One region of the Exiguobacterium sp. Helios genome, then DNA from elsewhere that is predicted to be linked to it. Evidence: riboswitches for the same ligand, from Rfam matches in the RefSeq annotation. Region 1 holds a riboswitch; each other region holds the start of a gene.

Evidence for each region. A riboswitch is a leader RNA that binds a small molecule or an ion and turns the genes downstream of it on or off. The one in region 1 is predicted to bind S-adenosylmethionine.
Region 2: it holds a riboswitch for S-adenosylmethionine, as region 1 does, so the genes downstream of both, HNY42_RS14450 (methionine ABC transporter ATP-binding protein) here and HNY42_RS00165 (Na+/H+ antiporter NhaC family protein) in region 1, are expected to answer to the same signal.
Region 3: it holds a riboswitch for S-adenosylmethionine, as region 1 does, so the genes downstream of both, msrA (peptide-methionine (S)-S-oxide reductase MsrA) here and HNY42_RS00165 (Na+/H+ antiporter NhaC family protein) in region 1, are expected to answer to the same signal.

Annotation. Positions count from the first base shown of each region.
Region 1 covers NZ_CP053557.1:18,677-22,834, reverse strand. Annotated here, with positions in the region: gene HNY42_RS00175 (aldo/keto reductase) at 1-494, opposite strand, end outside; gene HNY42_RS00170 (hypothetical protein) at 652-852, shown strand; gene HNY42_RS00165 (Na+/H+ antiporter NhaC family protein) at 896-2,203, opposite strand; SAM riboswitch class I at 2,282-2,385, opposite strand; gene HNY42_RS00160 (metal ABC transporter solute-binding protein, Zn/Mn family) at 2,454-3,416, opposite strand; gene HNY42_RS00155 (alpha/beta hydrolase) at 3,595-4,158, shown strand, end outside.
Region 2 covers NZ_CP053557.1:2,784,194-2,788,351, forward strand. Annotated here, with positions in the region: gene HNY42_RS14440 (alpha-glucosidase) at 1-701, opposite strand, end outside; gene HNY42_RS14445 (aminotransferase class I/II-fold pyridoxal phosphate-dependent enzyme) at 865-2,052, shown strand; SAM riboswitch class I at 2,115-2,218, shown strand; gene HNY42_RS14450 (methionine ABC transporter ATP-binding protein) at 2,302-3,315, shown strand; gene HNY42_RS14455 (methionine ABC transporter permease) at 3,305-3,970, shown strand; gene HNY42_RS14460 (MetQ/NlpA family ABC transporter substrate-binding protein) at 4,005-4,158, shown strand, end outside.
Region 3 covers NZ_CP053557.1:665,579-669,736, reverse strand. Annotated here, with positions in the region: gene HNY42_RS03535 (putative quinol monooxygenase) at 1-157, opposite strand, end outside; gene HNY42_RS03530 (M20 metallopeptidase family protein) at 235-1,407, shown strand; SAM riboswitch class I at 1,479-1,582, shown strand; gene msrA (peptide-methionine (S)-S-oxide reductase MsrA) at 1,687-2,217, shown strand; gene HNY42_RS03520 (DMT family transporter) at 2,317-2,796, opposite strand; gene HNY42_RS03515 (DMT family transporter) at 2,813-3,241, opposite strand; gene HNY42_RS03510 (NAD(P)H-dependent flavin oxidoreductase) at 3,369-4,158, opposite strand, start outside.

The DNA.
Region 1 (4,158 bases):
GGAAGTTGCGGATGAAGTTCGACCTGATTGATCATCGGTGTCATTAATCCTTCTTCAGCAAGTGTATCGAGGTGATGTTCTTTGAAGTTCGACACACCGATGGCTTTAATTTTCCCGGCTTCGTAAAGTTCAACCATCGCTTTCCATGCTTCGATATATCCTTCAACCGGCCAGTGGATCAGATAGAGATCAAGGTAATCGGTCTCGAGACGTTCAAGTGACTCGGCGAAAGCTTCTTTAGTGCGTCCGGCACGAATATCATCGTTCCATACTTTAGACGTTAAGAAGAGATCTTCACGGTTCACGCCGCTTTCTTTAATTCCTTTGGCGACACCACGTTCGTTTTTGTAAACGGCAGCCGTATCAATATGACGGTAACCGACACGAATGGCTTCTGCGACGGCAGCCGGTGCTTCCGTCTCTTCATCGACTTGCCAGACACCGAATCCGATTTGTGGAATTGTGACACCATTTGAAAGTTTTGCGTATTGCATGTGTATACTCCTCCTTTAATGAAACGAGAATATGGAATTGCTCGTTTAGTTTAGCATGAACAAGCAAGAACGTCCGTTTCAACGCTCAAGGGAGGAAAAAGCCGGTTAGAAAGCGAAAAGAGGAGGGTAAATCTATAAAGGAAACGAGGTGTATTTTATGAAACGATCTGTTAAAAACGTACCAAAAGGTGTTTGGGCCGGCCTTGCAGCCCTGTTAGGGACACAAGCGACATGTTTGTTCCTTGGTGCACGGAAGACAGGACGGAATCCGTGGATCTGGGGAGGCGCAGGACTGATTCAGTTCCCGCTTCCGGCGATTGCGTATTTTATTCTCAACCGCCAAGACCAGAAAAAATAAGTCAAAACAAGACCTATCGCAAAAGCGACGGGTCTTGTATTTTTTACGAAACATTTTTTTTACGCACATCAGCTGTTTTTCGACGCGGGAAGCCGAAGACGATGGCAAGAGATCCGCAAACGAAAAGCAGGAACGGATAAAACAGATAGGGAATCAGTTCCGGGGAAGCCGTTTTCGTTAATTCCGCTGCAATCAGCAACTGGGCTCCGTACGGGATGATTCCTTGGATACCGCACGAGAAGATATCGAGGATACTGGCGGATTTCTTCCGATCAATATCATACGTATCGGCGATTTCCGCAGCGAGTGGTCCGGCGACAAGAATCGAAATCGTATTGTTCGCTGTCGCGAGATTCGTTGCACTGACGAGTGCCGCCATACTGAATTCCGCGCCGCGGCGTTGTGAGATTTTCCGCGTCAGGATTTCTTTCAGATAAGCAATCCCGCCGTTAAAGGTGATCAGGCTGACGAGTCCGCCCATTAATAACGTCAAGATCGAAATTTCTGCCATCCCCATCAATCCTTCAGACATCGACAGGACGAAGCCGCTTAAGCCGAAGCTTCCGTCCATCATACCGATGATACCCGTCAAAACGGTTCCGCCGACTAAGACGAGGATGACGTTGACACCAAACAAGGCGAGGACGATGACAGACAGATACGGAATCAATTTATAAAACTCAAACGCTTTTGCTTCGACGACGTCTCCTGTACCTGAGACGAAAGCCAAGATGATGACCGTCAGGATTGCTGCCGGCAAGACGATCATGAAGTTGGTTCTGAATTTGTCGCGCATATTGGTTTTTTGCGTCCGGACTGCTGCGATCGTTGTATCGGAAATGAATGACAGGTTATCACCGAACATTGCACCGCCGACGACAGCTGCCGCGGCAATCGCAACATTGACACCTGTTGCTTCATGAATTCCGAGAGCAATCGGGGCAAGTGCGGCAATCGTACCGGTCGAAGTCCCCATCGCCATCGAGATGAAAGCAGCGATGATAAACAATCCACTCATTAAAAGAGAAGGCGGTAAAAATGTCAGCGACGCGTTGACGGTCGCTTCGATGGCGCCAATCGCATCGGCCGTTCCGGAAAAGGCACCGGCAAGTAAGAAAATAAAGACCATGATCATGATGTCCGGATTTCCGGCACCCGTTGCAATCCGTTCCACGGTTTGATTGATGCTGCCTTTCGTTGTGACCGCCGCAAAAATCAAGGCAATCAAAGCCGCAATCAGAATCGGGAATTTGTAGAAATCATCGTAAAAAATACCGGCACCGATAAAAAGAACTAAAAAGACAAGTAACGGTAGAAGTGCCCATTTGTTCGGTATAATCGTCTCGTTCATAAAACCACTCCTTTTCTACAAATACAAAAAAAGACTCCTTCGCAAGAAAGAAGGAGGTCTTTACTGAAAAAGACGCTCTTCTTATCTCTCAAGCCGCAGCTTGCTGGATTTGGCACAGTACGATTTAATCGTCCGCTGCCGAAACATCATCGGGCCAGTCCCTCCGTCTCTCGCGATAAAAAGAAGTCATTTAATTGTCTGAAATACGTTTTCTACCGTAACGTATCTTTTACTGCATGTCAACACTACTTCACTGAAGTGCTTGTTTGAGCGTCGTCACATTTTCATTCATCAAGTCAAAATACGAGGCATTCTGCTGTTCTTTCGTGACGGACTCCAGGTTGTGGATCGTAATCGCTTCGGCTCCGATTTCCTGTTGGATGACGCGGGCGACTTTAGGAGAAACCGTCTCCTCGAAAGCGATATACTTCAAGTCATGCAATTTGGCTTCTTTGACGAGAGCGGCCAGTTGCTTTTGGGAAGGCTCGTCCGACGGAGAGATGCCGGCAATCGGCAATTGCGAGAAACCGTATCGTTCGGCTAAATATCCGTAAGCGGCATGCGTGACGAGCAATTCTTTTTTCGAGCCCTTATCGACAGCCTGTTGCAGATTTTGATCGAGCTCATCTGCCTGCGTATCAAATTCAGCCAGGTTTTTTTCAAACGTCGCTTTTTTATCCGGTACTTCTTTTGCCAGTGCCGTCGAAATCGATTGGGCCATCATTTTGGCATTGTTCGGATCGAGCCAGACATGGGGATCGTATTTGCCGTGATCATGTTCTTCTTCCGCGTGTTCGTCAGCATGATCATCGTGTCCTTCATGTTCGTGAAGCGTGGCGTTGGCTTCGAGTAAGTCGATTCCTGTGCTTGTCTCGACGAAACGGACATCATTGCCTTTCAGACTGGCTTTGATTTTTTTCGAGTACGGTTCAAGCGTCGTACCGGTTAAGAGGAACAGATCGCCTTGTGCGATTTCTGTCAGTTGTTTAGACGTCGGCTCGTACGAGTGCGGATCGGCACCGGGAGGGACAATCATCTTGACGTCGATATCTGTTCCGCCAATTTCCTTGGCGATTGCCGCAGTAGCGAATGTCGATGTATACACCCGAAGCTTTTCAACGGTCGCATCTTGATTGGATTCGGAAGAACCGCAGGCAGCAAGAAAAGCAGCGCTGGCAAAGGCGACCGTGAAAGCTGAAAGTAATTTTTTCATATGAATAAACCCTCCAAAAATTATTAAAACGTAATTATTCCGATTTGAACCTTTTCACTATAACGAATCCAAAACGAAGCGTCAAGTATAAGTCGGGGAAGACGTTCGGCTTCTAAATAAATCGGGTAGATGACTAATAAGAGATCAGAAATCGAGAGTAAGCTTTGGAGGTGATGAGGTGAAACGGGAAACTGCTTGGCTGATGGGAGGGGCGGCAATTTTAACGACAGCCGCAGCCGGAGCGAGCATCTGGAACAACTATGGTGCTTTATTACGATGGACGGAACCGGCGCTTCCACTGTCGGAAGTCCAACTCGCACCCCGGACGATTTTGTTTAAAACCGTCAATCAGAAAGAACTGAAGTTGGATTTATATTATCCGCCGGGTGATGGTCCTTTCCCGGTCGCGATTTATGCGCACGGGGGAGCCTTCGTCAGAGGGAACCGGGATGACGTCTTTTGTTTTACGCCAATCGTGGAGCGTTTCCTGGAACTCGGCATCGCCGTTTGCAGTATCGATTATCGCTTGTTTGAGGACGGCAGTTATTTTCCGGATAATCTGGAAGACGTTCGGGATGCACTTTGTTTCTTAAATCAGGAAGCGAACGATTTACGGATTATGCGGGGACGCATGGTGTTGTGGGGAGACTCAGCCGGTGCCGCGTTAATGCTGACGACGGCACTTGCCCCGATGGAATTCATCGGCGAACAAACAGCCGAATGCCTCCTGTTGATCAGTGGT
Region 2 (4,158 bases), 280 kb from region 1:
TCCTGCAAGAATTCATGAATGCCCGGCTGGTTCCCTAAGTAGGATAAATTCAGAGGATCTGCGACATCATCATACGTCGCCCGTTTCTTGATCAGGTTGATGACATCCATCCTGAAGCCGTCGATTCCTTTATCGGCCCACCACCGCATCATCGTATATACGGCCTGCCGGACAGCAGGATGTTCCCAGTTCAAGTCCGGTTGCTCCGATGCAAAGGAATGGAAGTAATACTGCTGGCGTGTCTCATCCCACGTCCAAGGGCTCGGCGCAAAATACGACCGCCAATTGTTCGGCGGTGTTCCTTTGACCCCGTCCCGCCAAATGTACCAATCGGCTTTCTCGTTTGTCCGACTGCTGCGGGATTCTTTAAACCACGTGTGTTGATCACTCGTATGATTGACGACCAAATCAAGAATCAGTTTCAGTCCCCGTTCATGGGCGGACGCAATCAGTTCTTCCAGATCCGACATCGTTCCCGCCTTCGGCATAATCGAGTAATAATCCGAAATGTCGTATCCGTTATCGACATCCGGTGATGTATAACAGGGATTTAACCAGATGACATCGACACCAAGGGAAGCGATGTAATCGAGTTTTTCAATTACTCCGCGTAAATCGCCCATCCCGTCTCCGTTCGAATCTTTAAAACTGCGCCAATACACTTGATAGACAACGGCTTCTTTCCACCAGGCCCGATTCATCCCATCATCTCCTTTGTGATTCAATCGTATTCTAGTTCAGTGTATCAAAAACACGAAAGCCATCGGTTCTTTTTCCCAATTATCAGCAATTATTAAAAAACTCTTTTCTTTTTTCTGAAAATTCGTTATCCTTGACGACAATACCCAACAAGGAGGAAGACAGATGAAACATTTCGCCCCATCGATTGCGATTGATCGGTTACCCGCTCCGGTCTTCGCCGAGCTCGCCCAGCGGATCGGTGCCGTCAAGGCTGCTGGTCATGACGTCATCACGCTTGGTCAGGGAACACCGGATCAGACGACACCCGTACATATTCTGGATGCCTTGAAAGAAGCAATCAATGACGCTTCAAACCTCCAGTACCCGCCATTTCGCGGACACGATTTCCTCAAACAGGCTGTCGCGGATTTTTATCAGTCAGAGTTTGGCGTAAACATCGATCCGGCCTCTGAAGTCGCCATTTTGCTCGGCAGCAAAGCCGGTATCGTCGCTTTACCGCAAACGATCGTCAATCCCGGTGAAGGTGTCATTGTTCCTGATCCCGGATACCCGGATTACTTATCCGGCGCCGCCCTTGCCGGAGCTTACCCGATCACATTGCCGCTCCTTGCGGAAAATGCTTTTTTACCTGACTACACGTTACTTGATACGACAGATGTCGAACGGGCCCGGATGTTGTTCCTCAACTACCCGAGCAATCCGACCGGGGCGACGGCAACAGCGGAAGCCTTCGAGCAAACGGTTTCCTTCGCTGATGCGAACGACATTTGCGTCGTCCACGACCTCGCCTACGGCGGAATCAGCTTCGACGGTCCGACCCGCAGTTTCCTCCAGACGGAAGGCGCAAAAGACGTCGGAATCGAACTGTTTTCATTATCGAAACGTTTTAACATGTCCGGTTTCCGAATCGCCTTCGCCATCGGGAATCCGTCCGTCATCGCAAGTATCGAGACGTACCAGGAACACTTATACGTCAGTGCTTTCACACCGATTCAACAGGCAGCAACCGTCGCTCTTTCAAGCGATCAGACGTGTGTCCGCGAACTGAGCGCTCTGTATGAAGCGCGGCGTGATGCCTTGTTCGGCAAGTTACAGGAAATCAGTTGGGACGGACCGATCCCGGGCGGTTCGTTCTTCGTCTGGTTGCCGGTCCCGTCCGGCTACACGTCCCAAAGCTTTACCGATCACCTGCTCGACGAAGCGCATGTCGCCGTTACACCGGGACATTTCTTCGGCGAATACGGGGAAGGTTACGTCCGGATCAGCCTGATTGCTGACGCCGAACGACTCGTCGAAGCAGCTGAACGGATTGGTCAATTGAATCTGTTTCGCCAGACCGTTGCGGAATAATTCTGAAAAAACGTTTGACAAATGGGAATGATTTCCGTTACAGTAAGTCCCAACAGCATATCTACTTATCGAGAGCGACCGAGGGATTAGGCCCAACGACGTCCGGCAACCACCTTTAAGGAACGGTGCCACATCCTACAGAATGTTTCATTCTGAGAGATAAGTTACGAAATCTTACACTTCGTCGCTTTTTTCTGGTTGCTCTTAACTGGAAAAAGGCGATTTTTTTGTATAGGGAGGAAACGACAGATGATTGAATTTAAAGGGATCACTAAACGGTTCGTTCGTGACCGGACACCCATTTTTGCCTTACGTGACGTCAATTTAACGATTCAGCAAGGTGAAATCTTTGGCATCATCGGTGAATCCGGTGCCGGAAAAAGCACCCTGCTCCGTCTGATCAACGGACTGGAGACACCGACACAAGGAACGGTTAAAGTATCGGGCACTAATCTGTCCGGCCTCTCCAAAGGCAGCTTACGTGAACTGCGTTTGAACATCGGGATGATCTTTCAACACTTCCAATTGATTCAATCCCGGAACGTCGCCGATAATATCGCCTTCGCCTTAAAGGCTGCCGGCGTCAAACGGACTGACTTCCCGCAACGGATCAAAGAGCTCGTCTCCCTGGTCGGACTCGAAGGCTTCGAGACGAATTTCCCGAGTCAGCTCAGCGGCGGTCAAAAGCAACGGGTCGGGATTGCCCGCGCCCTTGCGAATAATCCGAGTGTCCTGTTATGTGACGAAGCGACGTCCGCTCTTGATCCGGTCACGACGCTGCAAATTCTCGAACTGCTGAAAGACTTGAATGAACGGCTTGGCCTGACGATCATTCTCATTACCCATGAAATCGATGTCGTCAAACAGATTTGTCACCGGGTTGCCGTCATGGCGCAAGGTGAAGTCGTTGAAGTCGCCCGTACATACGACCTGTTCAGTCAGCCGGCACATGATGTCACGAAACATTATGTCGATACGGCACTCCAGATCGAGTTACCGGAACGGATCTTGCGAACGACACCGGGAAAAATTATCCGCCTGCAATTCACAGGTGAAAAGACCGGTGAAAGTACGTTATCGGAAGCAATTAAACAGTTTGATATTTCCGTCAGCATCCTCCACGGTAAGGTCGACTATATCCAGAACGTCGCTTTCGGAGTGCTGATTGTCAGTTTGACCGGTCCGACCCTTCACGTGAACCGCTCCTTGACGTGGCTCGAAGAACAACTTCACACGCTTGAGGTGATCCAGGATGTGGCTTGAACGGATTGAAACCATGTTACCGGATCTTGCGAAAGCGTTAGCGGAAACGGCTTTGATGGTCGGAATCTCACTCGGCTTCGCCCTCATCATCGGGATTCCACTCGGGATCTTACTGTTCATCACGGACCGGGGACTATTTTTCCAAAACGTCGTCGTTCGCAGCATCTTGGACTTTTTCGTTAATATGGTCCGTTCGTTACCGTTCATCATCCTGCTCGTCGCGTTGATTCCGCTGACACAACTGTTACTCGATAATACAATTGGACCGACTGCTGCTTCCGTCAGCCTGAGTGTCGCCGCCATTCCGTTTCTCGCCCGACTGGTCGAGACATCGCTCCGTGAGATTCCACCGGGATTAATCGAAGCAGCAGAAGCCTGTGGTGCGACACCGTTTCGGATCATCATCAGTGCACTCTTACCGGAAGCCCTTCCCGGCATCATTCAAGCCGTCACTTTGACGACCATCAGTCTGATCGGATTTTCCGCCATGGCCGGTATCGTCGGTGGTGGCGGCGTCGGTGACCTGGCCATCCGCTTCGGCTATTACCGGTACGACAATGTCGTCATGATTGTGACGATCGTCGTCCTCGTTATCATTGTTCAAAGTATTCAAGGGCTCGGCAATGTTCTGGCCCGTCGTGCTGATAAGCGTTAACCAAAAATAGAGAATCGTAAGGGAGAGAATGAATATGAAAAAACGTTATGCCTTTTTAGCAACAGGACTACTCGGAGCCGGTATTCTTGCCGGTTGCGGCGACAGCAGCGCCAAAGAAGACAACAAATCGATCAAGATCGGGGCAACGAGCGGACCTTACAGCGACATGGTCAAAGAAGCGATCCAAC
Region 3 (4,158 bases), 650 kb from region 1:
TGAACTGATGTTCATTTTCAATCGATTGATGTAACGTATAACGTAGGCAGCCCGGCTCGTTTTGCGCTGCTTTGTAGACTGTACTTAGAATCGGAAAGACTTGATCAGCTAATCCTGCTTTGACTGTAAGAACGGCATTGACAATGATTTCACCCATATGTTGATTCCTCCTCTAATTGATTACTTCTATCTGTACCCGTTTTTACTCAAGACATACCGAAAAGGATGATTTCGATGCAAGAAAATTTATTCACCTACTTAACTGAGTATGAATCAGAGATGATTCGTTTACGCCGTGACTTTCACCGCCATCCGGAATTATCGTTCCAGGAAGTCCGGACGCCTGCTAAAATTTCTGCGTTTTATGATGCACTCGGTATTCCTTACCGTGCGAACGTCGGTGGCAGCGGAATCGTCGCGACACTGACCGGCACCCGTCCCGGAAAAACAATTGCGGTCCGGGCCGATTTTGATGCGTTACCGCTCCAGGAAGAAACGGAATTATCGTTCCGCTCAATCCGTCCCGGTGTCATGCATGCTTGCGGACACGACGGACACACGGCGATTGTCCTTGGACTCGCCGCTGCTTTTCAAGCCATCCGGGATGAATTAACAGGTACTGTCGTCTTTATCCACCAACACGGTGAAGAAGTATTTCCGGGTGGTGCGATTCAAATGATTGAGGACGGCTGTCTCGACGGTGTCGATGCGATTTTCGGCACACACCTCGAAAATGATCTTCCGGTCGGAACGATCGGTTATCACAGCGGGCATACATTATGTGCGATCGATGAATTTGAAATCGTTGTTCATGGTCAAGGCGGTCATGCCCAAGCGCCACACCGGACGCAGGACGCACTTGTCGCCGGTGCACAGCTTGTCTGTAATCTTCAGCACCTCGTCAGCCGGCGCGTTGATCCGTTTGAGCCGGCCATCGTTGCAATCGGTTCATTTCATGCCGGAACCGCACCGAACATCGTGACCGGCGAAGCCCGGATTGTCGGAGAAATCCGGACGTTCAACGAACAACTCCGGCATCAGTTGCGCCAACAGGTGGATCTCGTCGCACGGACGACCTGCACCGGAATCGGCGCTGATTATTCCATTGATTTCACGACAGGTTACCCGTCCCTTTGGAATCATCCGGATGAAACGAAGCTCGTCCGGGAAGCGGCCGGTTTTTTGCCGGAAGCACAGGTCCGTGAAATGAAACCGATGATGGCAGCCGATGATTTTGCCTATTACCTGGAACAGGTTCCGGGCAGTTATTTCTTTACCGGCTCCGCGAAAACAGATGGACGCACGATTTATCCGCAACACCATCCGAAGTACGAAATCGATGAGCGGGCTTTACTGATCGGGGCGAAAACGTTAGGGGCGACAGTTCTTCGTGCCCTGCAAACATAAGAATTGACTTTCCACTTTTATGAATGGTATTATCATCCCAATGATAACGAACTTACATCAACTTCATATAACACTTATCAAGAGTGGACCGAGAGATCTGGATCGATGACGTCCCAGCAACCTGCGCACAGCAAGGTGCTACGACCAGCAAAGCGAAAGCTTTGGTTGATAAAAAGCGGCGACTCCTTTTGCAACCAAGCAAAGGAGTCGTTTTCGTTTTCTCGCTGTCAGAAATGAGAGCATTACGGCTCAAGAGGCCAGGAGAAAGGGAGAGATGACATGGAAAAAGCAACATTTGCAGGAGGATGTTTCTGGTGCATGGTGACACCATTTGAGGAATTACCGGGGATTCACAGTATCGTGTCCGGTTATACAGGAGGACACGTCGACAATCCGACATATGAGCAGGTCAAAACCGGAACGACCGGACATTCCGAAGTCGTCGAGATTACATTTGACCCGGCACTGTTCTCATACGAACGGTTACTCGAACTGTATTGGCCGCAAACGGATCCGACCGATGCCGGCGGACAATTCCAGGACCGTGGTACACAGTATGCCCCGGCGATTTTTTACCATACGGAAGAACAACGCCTTGCAGCGATTGCGTCACGTGATGCGCTGGCTGCAACAAACCGTTTCAAACAACCGATCGTTACACGGATCGAACCGGCAGCTGCTTTCTATCCGGCGGAAGAATACCATCAGGACTTCCATAAAAAAAATCCGGCCCACTACAAAAAAGACCGGAAAGCCTCCGGCCGTGATGCCTTTATCGACGTCGCCTGGAAAGAAGAAGTATCCGTCTGATTTAAACGAAGCGTCTTTTAAAAGAGATCACCCTTTCACGCACTTTACTGTAAAAGTCGCGTGAAAGCCGTGATCTCTTTTGAGTGGTTGACGATGTTTTTAAGAAATCGCTTTGATTTCATCTGTTTGATTTGACTCGTCCACGACCTGATACCGTTTTAAGACGAAAATGCCGCTCAGCATGACGGCCAGGCCGATGATCTGCCCAAACGATAAATCGACTTTTGGTAAACCAAACCAGCCAAAAACGTCGACACACAACGCAAAACTGAGTTGCGAAATCAGGACGACGGAAATCGCGATGGACGGACCGAGCAGTTGAATACCCCGCATGACACAAAATACGACACCGACACCGACGAAACCGCCAAATAGATAAAGCGGTTCGACCTCCGTAAGCGCTGCGACCTCCCCGCCCCGAAAGAAAACCAAGGCAAGCAACGAACCAATCAGACCGACCAAAAAGACTAACGTCGTCGTCGCCCAGGCACCAAAGACATGACTCATCCGTGCGTTCAAAACAGTTTGTAAACTGATCATCATCCCTGCGACGATGGCACAAAACATGCCTAATCCCATTTCTATCTCCTCCTACTCAGGTAAATGAAAAGATCAGGACGCCGGTCAACATCAAACCGACTCCGATCCACTGCCCTTTGTTACTGCTTTTTTTAATGACTCCGAACCAGCCGTTCAAATCAATTACAAAGGCACACAGAATCTGTGCGACGAGCAACAGCGACATTGCCCATGTCATGCCGAGTAATTGAATTGACGTCAGTTCCGTAACGACGACTAAAACACCGAGCAATCCGCCGCTCGCATAAATAAGCGGTAACGTGCGAAAACCGCCGATTTTACGATCCCGAACAAAGCCGTAAATCAATAAACATCCGATCAGACCAACGAAATGGACGATGGTTACGGATAACCATGGACCAACCGCGTCACCGAGCCGGGCATTAAAGATGCCTTGTAAGGCAATAAACAATCCACTGAATAAGGCAAACACGATTCCTTGCATCTTCATCCTCCTTTTTCTCTAGTTACGAGTAGACCCTATTCTGTCATCTTTTTAAAGGACAAATGTCCTGAAACACAAAAAAAGCCGACCTGATCGGTCAGCTGCGCTTATATTCACGTTACTGGAGTTACTGGAGTGCCCGGTATGTCCGTTCGATTCGTCCGAAAGCATCATCCATCATCCGGTTAAAGAGTTCCGCAACGGTCGGAACATCATCAATCAAACCGGAAACGAGACCGGCATTGACGTATCCTGCTGTTTCGTCGCCTTCGAGTGCCCCTTTGATATGAAACGATTCGTTCGTCTGTTCCTGAAAGGCAGCGAGTGATGTCGGCTGCAACGCATCGACATACGGTCCGTTCAATACCCGCCGGACTTGTCCGACTTCTCGGCCGATGATTCGTGTCCCGAGATCATCCGCCTGCACGAGGTGTCTTTTATAGTGCTCATGGACACGGGATTCCTGTGTCGCAATCAACCGGGTTCCGAGCTGCACGCCTTCTGCTCCGAGCATCCAGGCTGCTGCAAGACCACGTCCGTCGCCGATGCCGCCCGCGGCAAGGACAGGAAGCGTGACATGATCCGTGATTTGCGGAATCAGGGTCATCGTCGTCAACTCGAGCGGTGAATTGATTCCCGCCGCCTCGACGCCTTCCGCTACCAGTATGTCCACTCCGGACTGCTCGGCTTTAATTGCCTGTTTGACGGAAGCAACGACACCAATCGTCCGGATTCCCGCCTCCCGTAACTTCGATAAAAAAGGAGCCGGATTACCGGCTGACAAGGACACGACCGGAATCCGTTCCTCGATTGCTAACTCAATCAACTGTTCGGTATAAGGTGAGACCCGGATGGCGATATTCAAGGCAAACGGACGCGACGTCAAGCTTCGTGTCGCGTCAATCAATTGTTTGACC